One region of the Tardiphaga sp. 42S5 genome, then DNA from elsewhere that is predicted to be linked to it. Evidence: riboswitches for the same ligand, from Rfam matches in the RefSeq annotation. Region 1 holds a riboswitch; the other holds the start of a gene.
What was found. A riboswitch is a leader RNA that binds a small molecule or an ion and turns the genes downstream of it on or off. The one in region 1 is predicted to bind S-adenosylmethionine.

Region 1 (3,677 bases):
GATGCCGGACGTGATGACGCGTGCTGTGTGTGTACTTGCCGACGTGGTGCGAATGACGCGAAGCGCCGTGATGAGGACGTGCCGACGCGGGAGAGACTGACGCGAGAACTGCCGCCGAACACACCGCAAGAGCCGAGATGCGAAGTGCACGGCGATACGCAAAGAACTGAACCATACCGAATTTTTCCTCTTAACACCCCCGAACCCCATCGGCCCAAATACGCGGGCCAACAATCGGGACGGGCGTGGTAACGAAGTTGGTATGGCGATAACAAGACCTAGAACGGTTCAAGTGACGATTTTTTAACGGCGACGTCGGAGTGAATCGCTTCAACTTCAACGGACGCCATACGTATAGACATAGCAGCCACCCATTCGACAGAATGTGCGCTTATATTACCTATTCGAATTAGCTTTTACTCACATCTTTGGCGTGTATCGCAGGCCGACACACGGCGTGAAAAGCCGCATGGAATGCGGTATTTCTGTTTCCATCAGGCAGAAATCTACACGCGATCAGGGTTGCGCCGATTTACTCGCGCGGCTCAGCAGGAAAACGCCCTGCTCCCCGAACATGTTCCAGAACCACCACGGCGCATTGAGGCGCAGCGGACGGCCATAGAGATCGAGCGCAACGGCCCGCTCCATCTTCACGTTGATCTCGTCGCACAGCTGCACGAAGTCCTTGATGGTGCAGAAGTGAATGTTCGGCGTGTCGTACCACGTCGCCGGCAGATTCTCCGTACGTGGCATGCGTCCGCCGACAAGCAACTGCACGCGCATTTTCCAGAAGCCGAAATTCGGAAACGACACGATCGCGCTGCGGCCGATGCGCAGCAGATTTTCCAGCACGACGCGCGGCTGCCGCGTCGCCTGCAGCGTCTGCGACAGGATCACGTAGTCGAACGCATCGTCGGGATAGTTGATCAAGTCCGTATCGGCGTCGCCCTGCACCACTGCGAGGCCTTTGCCGACACAGCGGTTGACGCCCTCGCGCGACAATTCGATGCCGCGGCCGTCAATGCCGCGGCTTTCCAGCAATTGCAGCAGATCGCCATCGCCGCAGCCCACGTCGAGCACCTTCGAGCCCGGCTTGATCATCTCCGCGACCAGGAGGTGATCGCCGCGATAGTCCTGCGTGCCGCGCGGCGCCGGCGTCGCCACCGCAGAATTCAGCGGCAAGGTCTGTTGTGGAAACGCCATCTCTATGTCCCCGTAACAGGCAGGCCGCGCACGGAAGCTGCGGAGTTCAGGAATGCACCGGCGATATCGAGGAACTCGGGCACGTCGAGCAGGAAGGCATCATGACCCTTGTCGGTTTCGATCTCCGCAAAGGACACGCGGACGCCGCCGGCATTCAGCGCATGCACGACGTCGCGCGATTCTGCCGTCGGGAACAGCCAGTCTGATGTGAACGACATCAGACAGAAACGCGTCTGCGTATCGCGAAACGCTTCCGCAAGCTTGCCGTTGTGGTCGGCTGCGATATCGAAATAGTCCATCGCACGCGTCAGATAGAGATAGGAGTTGGCATCGAAGCGCTCGACGAAGGACGAGCCCTGATAGCGCAGATAGCTCTCGACCTGAAAATCCGCATCGAAGGAGAATGTCGGCAACTCCCTGTCCTGCATGCGGCGGCCGAACTTGCGGTGCAAGGCGGCATCCGACAGATAGGTGATATGCGCGGCCATCCGCGCGACGCCGAGGCCGCGATGCGGATGTGTGCCTTCCTCGAAGTAGCGCCCGCCCCGCCAATCGGGATCGGCCATGACAGCCTGGCGGCCCAACTCATGGAACGCGATATTCTGCGCCGAGTGCCGCGTGCTGCAGGCAACCGCCAGCGCGGAGAACACCCGCTCCGGATAGGCCGCGGTCCATTGCAGCGTCTGCATACCGCCCATGGAGCCGCCGACGACGCAAAACAACTGACCGATACCGAGACTGTCGATCAGCATCGCCTGCGCACGCACCATGTCGGGAATGGTGATGACCGGAAAATCCAGTCCCCAGATCTTGCCAGTGGCGGGATTGGTCGAGGCCGGACCGGTCGAGCCCATGCAGCCGCCGAGCACGTTCGAACAGATGATGAAGTAGCGTTCGGTATCGAGTGCCTTGCCGGGGCCGACCAGCGTCTGCCACCAGCCGGGCTTGCCGGTGATCGGATTGATATTGGCGACGTGCTGGTCGCCGGTCAAAGCGTGGCAGACCAGGATGGCATTGGATTTGTCGGCGTTGAGAGTTCCGTAGGTCTGATAGGCGATCTGGAACGGGGCGAGGTCGATGCCGCAATCGAGCCGCAGCGGCTGATCCATGCCAAAACCCGCGACCAGCGAGGTCGGATGATCGGCTTCATGTCCACGCTCATCGGGGCGGACAACCGGACTCTTCACCAGTTCGACATTTACCATCTTGATACCGGCCTCCTCAGGAGGTTCTCAAACCAAAACCGGAATCAGGCCATAAAAAACCCGGCCTGAACAAATAGCTCGGCCGGGATCAAACTGTCCCCGGCCTGTTTAGCGAGTTGTTTAACGTGGCTGCAAGCCGGCCGGCTCAAATGACCACGGAAGAACCAGAAACTAGTCCCACACCCGCCTGCCGTCAATATGGGCATCCCCCGGTCAAATTGCCCAACTGCCCTGCGGCCAAATCTTCCATGTTTTCTTTGCTTTCCGGCACCGTCTTACCTAATCAATGGCCGTGCCCGCCGGCTCCCCGGAGCCGGCCCGGCAAGCTCGACGGGACCTATCACGCCTCCCGTCCCGAAGGTTTTGAACATGTCGAAATTACCACCCGCCCCGCCCTCGCTGGATGAACTGCGCAAAGAGATCGACAGCATCGACGCGCAGGTTCACGCCCTGTTGATGCAGCGCGGCGACATCATCGACCGGCTGATTTCGGTGAAGCAGACCCAGGAGGTCGGCTCGGCCTTTCGGCCGGCGCGCGAGGCCGACATGATGCGCCGTCTGGTGCAGCGCCATCGCGGCATCCTGCCGATCGACACCGTCGAGAGCATCTGGCGGGTGATCATCTCGACTTTCACTTACGTTCAGGCGCCGTTCTCGGTGCATGCGGATCTGTCGCTCGGCGAGAGCGCTATGCGAGATTCCGCGCGCTTTCATTTCGGCTTCACGGTGCCCTACGTCGCGCATTTCAGCGCCGCCGCAGCGGTCGAGGCCGTGGCCAAGTCCAAGGGCGATCTCGCGCTGGTCTCGGCGACGTCCAGCCGCACGCCGTGGTGGATCCCGCTGGAAGCCCAGGGCGCGCCGAAGATCATCGCGCGCCTGCCGTTCATCGAACGCGCCGACCATCCGGCCGCATTGCCGGTGTTCGTGGTGTCGCGCGTTGCTGACAGCGCCATGGTGACCGAGGTCGAGATGTGGAGCGTGCGGGTGTCCGGCTGGAATGCCGAGACCGCGCGTGCGCTGTCGCCGCTGGCCGAAATCGTCGCCGTGCCGGATACCGCCTTTGACGGCGCGGCGCTGCTGATCTCGATCACGAGAGCCTCCAGCCTCGACAAGATCAAGTCGGCGCTGATCGAAGCCGGCGCCTCGGTGCGCTCCACGGCTCTCGTCGGCAGCCACGCAACCCGCTATACCGTGGCCGCCAGCGACGCACCGCGTTCGTAAGCCAATCTGACGTTCTGGAGTTGAAGATGTCCCGTCCTGTGCCGAAGC
Region 2 (3,677 bases), 1.2 Mb from region 1:
GTCGGTCACGGAAGTCGCGAGCAACCTGCAGAAGGCGGGCATCATTACCTACGCGCGCGGGACCATCAAAATACTTGACCGAAAGAAGGTCGAAGACTTGTCGTGCGAGTGCTTCCAAAGGCTTTCAAGCGCGAACTAAGCCAGTGTCGAACACCGGACTGATAAAAGCCTGAGTTTCTGGGAATTAATGATGGAACGGGAGAATTATGTCGACTCTCCGACATATGGAGCGCATGGTCGGCGATCACCGAGCTGCACATCGGCTTTTGTCGGTGACTGAGAGCATCGTGCTCCCGCCTGTTACACAGGGGTGCACCATGACTGAAATTCGGCCCGAACCGAACAATCTCACTTCAAGCGAACGTCCGCGCTGCCCCAGATGCATGTCCCGCATGATGCTCGCCCGGATCGGTCCGGGGTCGTCTGGGGTGAACCCGCGCTCGTTCGAATGCGGGTCATGCGGCCATTTCATCAAAGCCTTAATTGCAGACGACCCTATGAAATCCAGATCTGCAGGCTGGCTCGACGCCGACCTTCGTGCACCGAATTAGAGCGCCACGAAAGGACAAGCACGATGCGCAGCAGGCAGAAAACTGTCTTTCTTTCGGCCGATCACCTGGAGATTCAAGCGGCTTCCCGGATCAGCGAGGCCGCATTGCTGCCGCCCGGCGAAGCCCGCAACCAGGCCCTAAGGAACGCCGCGCAGTTGCGTTCCTACGCCGAGATGAAGCGGGCATTGTCGCCGTCACCTGCGGCATTGGTACAGACTGCGAAACGTTGACGCGACGACGCCCCCGTCAGACCTTGAAGTGCTTCGAGAGCTTCAGGCTCTGGCCCTGATAATTCGAACCGATGCGCTGGCCGTAGAGGGCATCCGGACGATCCAGCATGCGCTCATAGACGAGACGGCCGACGATCTGGCCATGTTCGAGAATGAACGGCACTTCGCGCGAGCGCACTTCCAGCACCGCGCGCGAGCCCTTGCCGCCGGCGCCGTCATGGCCGAAGCCGGGATCGAAGAAGCCGGCATAGTGGACGCGGAATTCGCCGACCAGCGGATCGAACGGCACCATTTCGGCGGCGTAGTCCGGCGGCACCTGCACCGCTTCCTTGGAGGCAAGAATGTAGAACTCGCCGGGATCGAGGATCAGCGTGCCGTCCTTGCGCGCCGAGATCGGCTCCCAGAATTCATTGACGCTGTAGCCACCGCGACGATCGATATCGACGACGCCGGTATGGCGTTTGGCGCGGTAGCCGACGAAGCCCGAGGCATTCTCGCCGGAGAGATCGACAGACAGCGCGAGGCCGTTGTTGAGATCGGCCGTGTCGCTGTCGACCAGCGGCTCCTGCGCATGTAGTTCTTCCAGCGCCTCGGTGTCGAGCACCGCATCGCCGACGCGGAAACGGACCTGCGACAGGCGCGAGCCTTCGCGCAGCAATACCGGGAATGTCTTCGGGCTGATTTCGGCATAAAGCGGCCCGTGATAGCCCGCACCGATCACATCGAACCGTCTGGTGCCATCAGCAATCACCCGCGTGAACACGTCGAGGCGTCCCGTGGAGCTCTTCGGATTGGCAGCCGCGAAGATGTTCGGCGGCAGCGCCAGGCTTTCGATCAGCGGCACGATGTAGACGCAGTTGGTTTCGAGCACCGCACCGTCCGACAGGTCGATCTCGTGCAGCTTCAGCTCGTCGATGCGTTCGGCGACCGTCGAATTCGGCCCCGGCAGGAAGCTGGCGCGCACGCGATAGGCGATGGAGCCCAGCCGCAGATCGAGGCTGGCGGGCTGAATCTGGCTCTCGACGAAGGGATATTCCGGCAGGATCAGGCCGGCATCGGCCATCGCCGCAATCATGCGGTCGGGCAGAATTCCATCGGCATCGGGGGCAAGCGTAAACGGCACAGGTCTCGTCCTTCGGTCGTCCTTCAGCGAGAATACACTGAAAAATAGCGACTTTACCGGTTATCTCAGCCCCGCCTTGACGAAAAGGGCAAGCGGGAATATGCACATCGTTATCCCGTGGTGATTTGAGCCGGCCGGCTTGCAGCCACGTAAAATAAGTCGCTAAACAGGCCGGGGACACATGTCCTTCCAGCATGCGATCCCGGCCTGAGGACGTCCGTCCAGGCCGGTTTTTTGTGCCCGTATTACGCGGGTACGTTGGAGGTCACATGTCTACGAAGTCCTATCGCCCCGAAACCCGGCTCGTTCATTCCGGCGCGCTGCGCTCGCAATTCAACGAGACGTCCGAAGCCCTCTTCCTCACGCAGGGCTTCATCTACGAGACCGCTGAAGCCTGCGAGGCGCGGTTCAAGGGCGAAGATCCCGGTTTCATCTATTCGCGCTTTTCGAATCCGAATACGTCGATGTTCGAGAGCCGCATGATCGACCTCGAAGGTGCGGAGGCCGCACGCTCGACGGCCACCGGCATGGCCGCCGTGACCACCGCCATTCTCGCGCCGCTGCGCATGGGCGATCACGTCGTCGCCGCCAAGGCACTGTTCGGCTCCTGTCGCTACGTCATCGAAGAGCTGCTGCCGCGCTATGGCATCGAGTTCACCCTCGTCGATGGCCTCGACCTCGACCAGTGGCAGAAGGCAATGCGCCCAAACACCAAGTCGCTGTTCCTGGAAAGTCCGACCAATCCGACGCTCGACGTGCTCGACATATCAGCCATCGCTGACATCGCCCATGCCGGCGGTGCGCGACTGATTGTCGATAACGTGTTCGCGACGCCGCTCTGGCAGAGCCCGCTGGCGCTCGGTGCAGATGTCGTCGTGTATTCGGCGACCAAGCACATCGATGGGCAAGGGCGCTGCCTCGGCGGCATCATCCTGTCGTCGAAGGACTTCATCGACGAGCATATTCACAACTATCTGCGCCAGACCGGCCCCTCGATCTCGCCGTTCAATGCGTGGACGCTGGTGAAGGGACTGGAGACGCTGGCGATCCGTGTCGAACGGCAGACGCAGACCGCGGCTGCTATCGCAGACGTGCTGGCCCAGCATCCGAAGATTTCGCGGCTGATCTATCCGGGCCGCGAGGATCATCCGCAGGCGGCAACGGTGAAGAAGCAGATGCGCGCCGGTTCGACGCTGATCGGCTTCGAGGTAAAGGGAGGCAAGACCGCGGCGTTCCGCGTCCTCAACGAGCTGAAAGTGGCTCGTATCTCGAACAATCTCGGCGACGCCAAGAGCCTCGTCACGCATCCGGCGACGACGACGCATCAGCGCCTGCCGCTGGAGGCGCGACTCGAACTCGGGATCACGGAAGGTTTCATCCGCTTCTCGGCGGGCCTCGAGCATCGTGACGATCTGATCGAGGATCTCGAAGCGGCACTGGCGAAGGCGTAGTTCGCGCCATCACACTCCGTCATGCCCGGCGAATGCCGGGTATCCACGTCTTTGCCTCAAACCAAGACGTGGATGGCCCGGACAAGCCCGGCCATGACGGCGTTTTAGTTTCAACTACCACAATAAACTTACAGCGGCTTCTGCGCCTGCTGAATCTGCGGTTCATTGATGCCAAGCTTCACCTGGCCGACCGACTTGATGATGTTGTCGCCGAGCAGCTGCGCGAAGCAGGCATAGCCCCAATCGTTCATATGCAGGCCGTCGGCAATGACGAAGCTGTCAAACGACATCTGCTGGCCTTCGTGCCATTCCTTCATCACTT

Region 2: it holds a riboswitch for S-adenosylmethionine, as region 1 does, so the genes downstream of both, SFY93_RS05825 (O-succinylhomoserine sulfhydrylase) here and metX (homoserine O-acetyltransferase MetX) in region 1, are expected to answer to the same signal.

The regions. Positions count from the first base shown of each region.
Region 1 is NZ_CP139027.1:13,387-17,063, forward strand. It holds gene SFY93_RS00050 (TIGR02594 family protein) at 1-175, opposite strand, end outside; gene metW (methionine biosynthesis protein MetW) at 517-1,203, opposite strand; gene metX (homoserine O-acetyltransferase MetX) at 1,206-2,408, opposite strand; SAM riboswitch at 2,496-2,575, opposite strand; gene SFY93_RS00065 (chorismate mutase) at 2,778-3,629, shown strand; gene hisC (histidinol-phosphate transaminase) at 3,656-3,677, shown strand, end outside.
Region 2 is NZ_CP139027.1:1,244,598-1,248,274, reverse strand. It holds gene SFY93_RS05840 (Crp/Fnr family transcriptional regulator) at 1-139, shown strand, start outside; gene SFY93_RS05835 (hypothetical protein) at 575-781, shown strand; gene SFY93_RS05830 (2'-deoxycytidine 5'-triphosphate deaminase) at 798-1,904, opposite strand; SAM riboswitch at 2,012-2,091, shown strand; gene SFY93_RS05825 (O-succinylhomoserine sulfhydrylase) at 2,174-3,355, shown strand; gene SFY93_RS05820 (SGNH/GDSL hydrolase family protein) at 3,484-3,677, opposite strand, start outside.